Regions from separate parts of the Lysinibacillus sp. GW823-FHT06C08 genome, predicted to be linked through region 1. Evidence: riboswitches for the same ligand, from Rfam matches in the RefSeq annotation. Region 1 holds a riboswitch; the other holds the start of a gene.
What was found. Region 1 has a riboswitch for cobalamin ahead of AC1Q6O_RS21565 (FecCD family ABC transporter permease). Riboswitches for the same ligand answer to the same signal wherever they lie in the genome.
Positions count from the first base shown of each region.

Region 2: another riboswitch for cobalamin. It lies ahead of cobT (nicotinate-nucleotide--dimethylbenzimidazole phosphoribosyltransferase); the one in region 1 lies ahead of AC1Q6O_RS21565 (FecCD family ABC transporter permease).

Region 1 covers NZ_JBXAHN010000014.1:15,512-20,859, reverse strand. Annotated here, with positions in the region: gene AC1Q6O_RS21570 (ABC transporter ATP-binding protein) at 1-31, opposite strand, end outside; gene AC1Q6O_RS21565 (FecCD family ABC transporter permease) at 37-1,083, opposite strand; cobalamin riboswitch at 1,279-1,469, opposite strand; gene AC1Q6O_RS21560 (biotin transporter BioY) at 1,624-2,220, shown strand; gene AC1Q6O_RS21555 (YdhK family protein) at 2,337-2,921, shown strand; gene AC1Q6O_RS21550 (response regulator transcription factor) at 2,963-3,664, opposite strand; gene AC1Q6O_RS21545 (sensor histidine kinase) at 3,636-5,036, opposite strand; gene AC1Q6O_RS21540 (NADPH-dependent FMN reductase) at 5,165-5,348, opposite strand, start outside.
Region 2 covers NZ_JBXAHN010000001.1:928,389-933,736, reverse strand. Annotated here, with positions in the region: gene AC1Q6O_RS04300 (methionine gamma-lyase family protein) at 99-1,349, opposite strand; gene AC1Q6O_RS04295 (trimeric intracellular cation channel family protein) at 1,689-2,294, shown strand; gene cobT (nicotinate-nucleotide--dimethylbenzimidazole phosphoribosyltransferase) at 2,362-3,417, opposite strand; cobalamin riboswitch at 3,512-3,688, opposite strand; gene AC1Q6O_RS04285 (DMT family transporter) at 3,748-4,230, opposite strand; gene AC1Q6O_RS04280 (hypothetical protein) at 4,296-4,598, opposite strand; gene AC1Q6O_RS04275 (hypothetical protein) at 4,869-5,264, shown strand; gene AC1Q6O_RS04270 (rhodanese-like domain-containing protein) at 5,314-5,348, opposite strand, start outside.

The DNA.
Region 1 (5,348 bases):
AGAATGATACTTGTTTTGCTTCTAATGTCATGGAAGTTAATCTCCTTCACCGAAAGAATAATTATTACGACGGAGTAACCAAATGAAAAACGGCCCCCCACAAAAGGCTGTAATAATACCGATTGGCATTTCCTGTGGAGCAATAATAATTCGAGCTAATGCATCTGCCCAAACTAAGAAAATCCCTCCCAATAAAGCACTGACTGGTATTACATATTTATAGTTAGAACCGACAATTAATCGTACTATATGCGGAATGATTAATCCCACAAATCCGATAGAACCGCTCACTGCTACAAGTACCCCCGTTAAAAGTGAGACAAGTAAAATGAGCTGTATGCGAAATTGTTGAAGATTCACTCCTAACGTTACCGCCGCCTCTTCCCCAAGTAATAGCAAATTTAAATTTCGATAGAATAGCCATAAAAGCCCGAACACAATGAAAAAGATGGAGGCGGGAATAATAATATTATTCCATTTTGCTCCAGCTAAGCTGCCTAACATCCAAAACATAACGGACTTTAAAGCTCCCTCTTGCTTCGACATCATTAATATAAAATTAGAAATGGCCGTTAATATAAAGGAAACCGCCATCCCTGCCAATAGCAAGCGAAAAATCGAGACACGGCCACCTACGCGCGATAAGAAAAACACTAACCCAATTGCGAGCAAAGACCCTATAAAGGCTGATACAGAAAGTGCGTAGATACCTAAAAATGAAAAAGCACCTAAAATAATTACTGAAGTTGCTCCAACTGCTGCTCCTGAAGAAATTCCTAAAATATATGGGTCTGCAATGGAATTTCGTACAAGTGCTTGAATCGCTGCCCCTGCAATGGCTAAACCCGCTCCTACAATAGCGGCAAGGATGACACGGGGTACTCTTATTTGCCAAATAATGATTTCCTGTGAGCGACTCCAATCTTGCTCTATTGAGTGTTGTATAAAGGGTAATTTCGAAAGAATTACTTTCCATACATATAATGGCGTCACCGAAACAGATCCAACCATTACAGCAAGTGTCATGGATACGATTAATACTAAAAGAAGCACTAAAGAAAATAACATAAATTTTTTATTCATTCATTAAACTCCTACTAAGATGATGAATGAAGCAATTAAATATACTTTCGCATAATGTAGGTCAGATGATCTTACTTCAGTTGGCACTCAATAAAAAAAGGCATTTCATGCAAAAATACGCACAAAAATACCCTCGAATAAACAAAGTCAGAAAATCCAGCTATTGTCCGTAATTGCTTGCATCCTCGTGGGCATTACAGGTATTACTTATTGGCAGGTCTCCTGACTTCGATTCATCATCCTATAAATAGCCTTCCCATTTTTAACAGTGGCAAATAAACATGATAGGACTCCTCGTTACAGTTGCGGGACAGCGTCGGACTTCCACCGACTTCCCTTTTAAGTGACATTGTTTAAAATGTCACACCAATAGTATGTAAAGTTAAAAAATTATGACGATTCTATCATACATTTTTATATATAGTTAGTCTACAAGGAATTTCCAACACACTTAAGTTAACCTACACTTATAATTAAGTTGACACATTTGTTTTAGTTTTTTACACTAACGATAAATACTTTGAAATTAGAGGTGAAGTCATGTCAACAGTATCAGAACAAAGTCATCCAAAATTAAAGACGGTAGATATTGCCTATATCGGAATATTTTCTACCCTCATGATGATCGGTGCCAATATAACTTCCTTTGTGCCCTTTATGACAGTGGGAGGAGTGCCGATTACTCTACAAACCTTTTTTGCCATTTTAGCCGGACTTATTTTGGGTAGTAGGAAGGGAGCGCTTGCCTGCACAGTCTATATGTGTATTGGATTAGCAGGAGCACCTGTCTTTGCTCGCTTTGGTGGAGGATTCAGTCAACTATTAAGCCCTACATTTGGATTCATTATCACCTTTATTTTAGCAGCATATGTTGCCGGTTTAATGGTAGAGCGAAGTGGTACAAAGAAAAGCTATATGCTAGCCGCATTCATCGCAACTGCTATCAATTATTTAGTAGGTACAAACTGGATGTTTATTGCGTATAAACTATGGGCCAGTGCGCCAGAGGATTTTTCCTATAAATTAGCGTGGCTCTGGATGATTCCCCCACTCCCAAAAGATATTGTTTTAGCTATTTTCGCTGGTATTTTAGCGTACCGACTACAAAAAACATTGAAAATCATGCCCATTCAATAGCGCTTCCATCCACTTCTTTAGTCAATAGACTAAAGAAGTTTTTTGTAATAATTAATGTCCATCATTTCTGCATATTTGTTTGTTACAGTAAGGGCAAATAGAAAGGAGGATCTCATATGACATTCAAGCAAAGATGGTCAGGTGGACTATTATCAGCAGTTGCTTTACTTACTTTATCCGCTTGTTCTGAAGATAAAACGGAGCCTTCCTCAACTTCAGATAATACTCCTGAGACTGAGCAACAAACAGAAATGGATCACTCCTCAATGAACCATTCTAGCTCAGCAGAAGTACCGGCTACATTAAGAAAAGCTGAAGATCCAGCATTTCCGGTTGGAAGTACCGCTATGATTACAGATGGGCATATGGAGGGGATGAAGGGTGCTGAAGCGACGATTGTTGGTGCCTATAAAACTACAGCCTATATCATTTCTTATGATCCAACATCAGGTGGCAAACGTGTAGAGAATCATAAATGGATTATCCATGAGGAATTAATGGATGTAGGGGAAGCACCACTGTCCCCTGATACAGAGGTAAAAACGACTGCTACTCATATGGAAGGCATGAAAAAAGCAACCGTCCGCATTAAAGAAGCCGTACCAACCACAGTTTATATGGTTGATTACACTTCAACCACGAATGGTGAAGCAGTGAAAAATCATAAATGGGTAACAGAAGATGAGTTAACAGCGCAATAATCCGAACAACCTCTTCCAATATATTTGGCAGAGGTTGTTTTCTAGTTTTTATGTTCTAAAGGCTTTCGATCCGCAAACTTCTGCCATTTATAGCCGATTCCCCAAACAGTTTGCAAGTAATCATCAGCAGGAAATCCACTTTTCCTTAATTTTTCTCGTAAATTACGGACATGGGAATCGATAGTGCGATCCTCAATGGATACATGATAACCCCAAACTGTGTTAATAAGATGTTCTCTTGAAAACACTTTATTTTGATAATCTAGAAATAAGGACATCATGGAAAATTCTTTTGGTGTTAATGGGATTGCCTCTTGTTGATAATATAATTCAAAGGATTCTTTATCTAAGCGTAAACCCTCAAAGACAACCACCTTGTCTTCTATCTTGGTTCTCCTTAATACAGCATGTATACGTGCTAATAGCTCTTCCTCATCAAAAGGCTTTAATATATAATCATCTGCCCCAATGTTTAAACCTTTTACAATATCCGAATGCTCTCCTTTAGCCGTAAGCATGATGATAGGTACATGCCAAAACTTCCTGATTTCTTCACACACTTGAAACCCATCCATTTCTGGCATCATAATATCCAAAAGAACTAAATCCACATGCTCTTCCTCTAGATAAATGAGCGCATCTTGAATGGAAGACATTGCTCTACATTGAAAACCGGGCTCTAAGTAAAGAGTCAATAAATCTAACATTCTTGGTTCATCGTCTATGCATAAAATGGTTTTCATCCGCTTCTACTCCTTTAAACGATAATTCAAAAACAGTCCCTTTATTTAGTTCACTTTTAACCGTCACTTCTCCCCCATGAGCCTGTACGAGTTCCTTGACAATGGCAAGTCCTAATCCGGTACCACCTAACGCACGACTTCTAGATTTTTCTACGCGGTAAAAGCGCTCAAAAATAAACGGTAAATCCTTGTTGGGAATCCCTCTCCCTGTATCTCGTATTATAATCGTTAATACACCATTGACCTTCTTTACATCTACCGTGGTAGTATCCCCCTGTCCGCAATAGGTCAATGCGTTATTTAATAGATTAATTATTATTTGCTCTAATCTTGCCTCATCTGCCCATAACGTTAATCCCTTTTCACAGCACACATCAAAGTGGATATCTTTTTCTTGAAAAGCAGGACTTAATTTCCCCTTAATACCAGTAAAAAAAGCCTGTAAATCTAGATTTTGTTTTTCAATAACAAATGAGTTTTCATCCATCTTAGCTAAATCAAATAAATCCTTTATTAATCGTGAAAGTCTATTCGTCTCTTCCAATATAATAGCTAAGTATTTTTGTCGATCTTGCACGGACAAATCACGTTTATAAAGAATATCGGTATAACCTTTAATAAAGGTTATCGGTGTACGAAGCTCATGGGCAATGCTAGATAGAAACTCTTTGCGCTCCTGCCTTAAATGATTTAACTCATTTGATAGTAGCTGAATGGCATTCGATAAATCCCCAAGCTCATCTTTGCCATTTGTAGAAAGAGCGACCGTAAAGTCCCCTTTACTCATTTTCAACGTGGCCTCTTTCATCTGAATTAATGGTTCAGCAAGCTTTCTAGATAACACAATGATGACAGCAATGGTGACTAAGCCAGAAACAATGCCCACTATAAGGAAATGTTTATTCAAGCGTTTCATTAATGCATGGATCGAGTCTGTATTTTGAAACATAAAGACATAACCAATCGTTGTCTGCTCTTTTTGCATTGGACTAATAGTAGCTATAGCTTTTGCCTGTTGCCAGTTATCTTGTAGAATCTTTCCCTCATATGGTGTAGTTCCATCTAATTTCTTTATCAGATTCTTCATTTCAGGATGCAGTTGCGAGGAGGCTAAAATGGTCCCCTCAGCATCTGTCACTACTACATCTGTAGATTCTTCCGATTCCATCAAGACGACATGTGCTAATGTTTCCTTATTAAAGTTCTGTTCTAATATTGTGCGATGTGAGTTTCCTCTCGCTTGCAAACTTGCTAATTCTTCCTCCACTCTAGAATTAGTCAATGAGGCGTGTAAAAAAAACATCATAAATGTTTCAATACAAAATAATGTAATGAAAAAGATGATGCCTAGCTTTAGTGATAATTTTCTCATCTGTAACCACCATTTTAGAGTTTCTTACTAGTATATCGGCAAAATATGAAGATTTCATGCAGAAAAAATCTCTTTCCAAACATAAAAAGACCCATAAATATAGTTATACTCATGGGTTAGCTTTTAATTTAAATGTATTTTTTTGCCCAGTTTAAGAAGTTATCGATGACTACATCCAAGAATTTCACTGTACCTTCATCCGTCAAATTACCTTCTGCATCAAATTTTGTATGCACAGCACCAATATAAACATCATTGCCGCTTAGTAATGGTGAGTTAATGCCCGGTGAGAATAAAATATCACGTAGATGT
Region 2 (5,348 bases), on a different contig from region 1:
CATGTTAGGTTTCCTAACATGGTTGGCACTATTTTTTTCAATCCGAGAGAAAATTGTAAAAAACTATTCAAATTTACGGTTTGTCCATTTCCTCCTCTCTATTTTTGAATAGCTTGTACCGCACTACAAATGGCAAATTTTACATGCTCATATGTTAGTCCACCCTGTATAAAGGCTGTAAAAGGCGGACGTATTGGACCATCTGCTGTAAGCTCTATGCTAGAGCCTTGAATAAATGTTCCCGCTGCCATAATGACATCATCTTCATAGCCTGGCATATAGGCTGGTTCTGGTGCGTAATGAGCATTAATTGGCGAGTTGGCTTGTATTTCCCTACAAAAGGCGATCATTTGCTGTGCGGTTTGGAAAGAAACCGATTGTATTAAATCTGTCCGATGTGCCTGGTAACTTGGAGATGTATTCATCCCGATTTCCTCCAGCATAGCAGCCGTAAAAATGGCACCCTTTAACGCTTGTGATACAACATGTGGAGCTAGGAAAAATCCTTGATAAAAATCACCTAATGTATTTAATGTCGCTCCTGCTTCTGCCCCAATCCCTGGTGATGTCATCCGGTACGCACATTTCTCCACTAAATCTGCTCTGCCTGCAATATAGCCTCCAATTTTCGCTAATCCTCCACCAGGATTTTTAATGAGGGAGCCTGCCATTAAATCAGCACCAATCTCTGTAGGCTCTTGCTTTTCTACAAATTCACCATAGCAATTATCAACAAAAATAATGGCCTCCGGTGCTAACTTACGAATGTTTGCACACATATCAGCAATTTCTGCAATAGAAAAGGATGGACGTGTTGCATAGCCTTTTGATCGTTGAATGGCAATCATTTTCGTCTTTGCTGTTATGGCCCCTTTCACACCGGCCCAATCGATGGTTTGATTATCCAGTAAATCAACATGTGAATAACCGATTTGATAATCTTTCAGGGAACCTGTATCTTTGTCACCACCATCGACAATGGATTGTAACGTATCATATGGCTGACCAGAAATATACAGCAGCTCATCACCAGGACGTAGCACACCGAATAGACTAAGCGTAATTGCATGTGTCCCTGAAATAATCTGCGGTCGAACAATGGCAGCCTCAGCTCCAAACACCTCGGCATAGACACGCTCTAAATTATCGCGTCCCTCATCGTCATAGCCATAGCCATTGGATGGGTGTAAATGATAATCACTAACTTGATGTTTTCGAAATGCCGCTAGCACTTTTTGCTGGTTATAAAACGCCATCTCTTCCACCTTAGCATGAAAAGGTCTCACTCTCTCTTCTATTGTTGCCGCTAAAGATAGCGTCGATGCTGATAAATTAGATGTAAACGTCATTCTTTTTCTTCTCCATTTCACAATTGTCATGCATATCATTCCGTAAACTTGAATCTAAATGGACCTCGATTATGCTAGAATTCCCTAATCGTCTACTTGTAATGAACGCTTATAACAGATGTTTTTCTTTATTTCATTAACATCTTATCAATTTGTATAGGTACCTGTAAAACTTGCCTATTGTTTCTCAGCGAAATTTACGCTAAGCTAATGTGCGGACTTATTTCAAGAAGAGTATTTAATGATGGATTTTGGCTATTAAATTCATAGATTTTGTTACTTACAGGATCTTTCTGCTTTAGGAATGAGATTCATTTATTTATAGAAGGGGTGAAAGGGATGGCTTGGGAAGTTTTTAGTATTATTGGTACAATTGCCTTTGCTATTTCTGGGGCAATTATTGCAATGGAAGAGGAATACGATTTATTCGGTGTTTATATACTCGGTATCGTCACTGCTTTTGGTGGAGGGGCTATCCGAAATTTACTTATCGGGCTACCTGTCACAACATTATGGGGACAGGATATGATGTTTCAAATTGCACTTGCAGCAATTACCATATTTTTTATTTTCCCTCATCATTTGATTCAACACTGGCATCGTTGGGGCAATTTCACAGATGCAATTGGCTTATCAGCATTTGCTATTCAAGGCGCACTCTACGCTGTAAAGCTGGATATGCCGATTAGTGCTGTCATTGTAGCTGCGGTCTTAACAGGGTCAGGTGGTGGAATCGTGCGTGACTTATTAGCTAGACGAAAACCACTTGTTCTTCGTGACGAAGTCTATGGTGTTTGGGCTGCTCTCGCAGGGCTTGTTATTGGATTTGATATTTTTACAGGAGACATTTTCCTTTATATGTTATTTGCGGTAATTACAGCATTACGTATTCTTTCCTATATGATGAAATGGCGTTTACCTTTGCGAAGGTTGAATCGGGCATAGAGTCTATCATTGATTAAATAAGCGCAAATTGTTCCTTAACTATTTGCGCTTAATTGTTTTTCGGTAACTATTTAGCCAAAAGATTCATTGCTTCTTCCAGTGTCACCATATTTTTCATCATTGAGCAAGCAGCATCTAATAGAGGAAAGGCTAGTGTTGCACCGGAACCTTCTCCTAGCCGCATATTCATGTTTAGCATGGGTTCCACTCCTAGTAATTCAGCGGCAATTTTAGCCCCTGGCTCCTCCGATGCATGAGAAGGTATAATAAAGTCCTTTACTTTTGGTTCAATTTGATAAGCAATAAGCGCAGCAATAGTTGAAATAAATCCATCAATCACAACAGGTTTTCGGTAACTTGCGGCTGCAAGGATGATACCAGCCATAGCCCCAATCTCTAGCCCTCCAACTTTAGCTAGAACATCAATGATATCGTTAGGATTGGGCTTGTTGAGCGTAATTGCTTTTTCAATGACCTCTGCTTTATGAGCAATTCCTCCTTGACCAACACCTGCTCCAAACCCTGTTATTTCAATTGAGTCATAGCCAGTCAAAACAGCTAAAATCGCAGTACTCGGCGTTGTATTACCGATGCCCATCTCTCCTGTTCCAAGTAGATTGGCTCCTTTTATAATTTCATCTGTTGCCACACGAATCCCCACTTCAATAGATTGAATGGCCTCCTCTCTAGACATAGCAGGGCCTTGTGCCATATTATCTGTACCATATTTTACTTTATGAACGATTACGCCCGCATTGAGTGGAAGATCATCCTTTACTCCAACATCTACCGTTACAACCTTCGTATTCGTCACACTTGCAATCGCACAAACACCCGTACCTCCTTTTGGAAAATTTAATGTTTGAAATAAAGTAACATCTTGTGGGTTCGTCGTCACACCTTCCTTACAAACTCCATGATCTGCTGCACAGACAATCATCACCTTTTGATCAATCACCGGATATAATTGTCCTGTAATCCCAGAAAGTTGCACAGCAATGGATTCTAATTTACCTAGGCTACCTGGCGGCTTACATAGAATATCTATTCGCTTCCTTGCTTGCTCCCTACTATTTTTATTAGCGCCTTGAATGTTTTGAATTGTGTCATGTAATAATTGCATTGTCATTTCTCCTCTCGTTCTTCATGAAGACAAAATAAAAAGCCTGTAGTTTATTGTCATGACAAATAAACTACAGACTTTTCCATCATCTATATCCACTTAAAGCAAATAGGCAGGTCTCCTGGCTTAAGTTCAACATTTCATAGTACCTTCCCAGCAATGAGCTAGTGGTCTTCACTATTAAACTCCCTTTTACAGTGGCGGGTCCGCTAAAGCTTTTCACTTTATTCCCTATTCTCCCTTAATGGGCACCTAATGCTTGTATTAAACTACTTTTAATCTACGACAGCATATTTCTTCTGTCAATATTTAAATGCGATACTCGTATGCCTATTCTTTTTCTAGCTCGCTTAGCAATGTTGACCCTAATAATAGGACCGCTCCTATTATTTGTAGATGCGTCATTTTTTCTCCAATAATCATCGTTGAAATGACTAATGATGTTAGTGGAGCTATATAGCTAAGTATGGCTATACTTTGCCCTTTCAGCTTTGACATGCCCCAAAAGAACAATAAAAATCCAACCCCTGCATGGACAATACCTAATGTCATTAATAATAGGACTGACTTAAAACTGAGTGTCATAACCTGAAACCCTGTTGTCCCAAGTATATAAAAACAAAGGAAAAAAGCTGCTAAAGATAGTTGAATAATTGTATTTTCCGGTTCTTTTAAGCCACATATACATTTATTTGTAAATGTTAGAGCTGTATAAAAGCATGCGGCGATAAGACTGTAGACAATGCCAATAAAATGTTTACTGTCTCCAGTGCCTTGACTTTGGACAATCAAAAATAGGCCAAAAATGGCCACACAGACATACAGTATTTTTCTGCTAACTAGCTTCTCTTTTAAGACTATTGGAGATAAACAGATTACTAGTACTGGTGCAAAATAATAGCTGAGTGCAGCATTAGCAATTGTTGTTTCTTAGCCTGAAATAAGAAAATCCAATTCCCACATAAGGCAACACTAGAAAGTATTAATCTCCACTTATTTTTGAGAATACTTCTTTTCGTTAAACTTTCCTTTATATAAATAAAAATCACTATCAAAAAACAAGCACCAATCAAACTCATCCAAAAAGCGATTTCACTTGAAAACAAAGGGATATACTTGGCAAAAACACCAACTGCGCCAAAAATAATCATGGATAATACAAACGCTAATTTTCCGCTCATTACAATTCCTACTTTCTACGTATAAGCATTAACCTACACAGTAGAATCTATTGAAAATGAGCAAACTGTTATTGTATGCCTTGACAGTAGATTCTACTGTCAAGACATTGTTGGGGGTGCTATTGAACGAAACATACAAAATCCCTCCTTCACCGATATAATTGTAACATATTTCTGAAAATTATAGAGTACGATTTATAGATAAAGGGAAAAGGAATCGCTAATTACTTCATAGGTATGGATAAAATTTTCTTTTAAGGAGGAGTTAGAATGAATGCAAGAGAATTAAGAAACGCTATTGCAGAGACTTGTGAAAATTATGATAGTCATTACGCTCAGTTAGTGAAACCGATTAATCAGTTATTAATGAATGTTGATGCTTCCATCAGTGAAGAAACAGCGTATGTCATTATGGAAAATTTGAAATTATTTTATAATGGAGATAAATACATGGCGGAATGTCATTTCGATGAGAGTGAAAATTTCTTAAAGGATGGCATTGAGCTTTTACAAAAGGGAGATCTTGCGAATGGCGCTTTACAAATATACGGTGCTGGTTTAAATTTTGCCAGCTATGCTTCAAAGGTTCGCGGGCAAAAAAATGTGAACCCGTACAAGAACTTTGAAAAAAACTTTAGCCTTATCATGGACTCACTCCAAAAATAAGCATATGAAAAAAGAAAGAGTATACACTCTTTCTTTTTTCATTATGTCATTATTTAAATTCTAATTCACCATCGTAAGCTAACA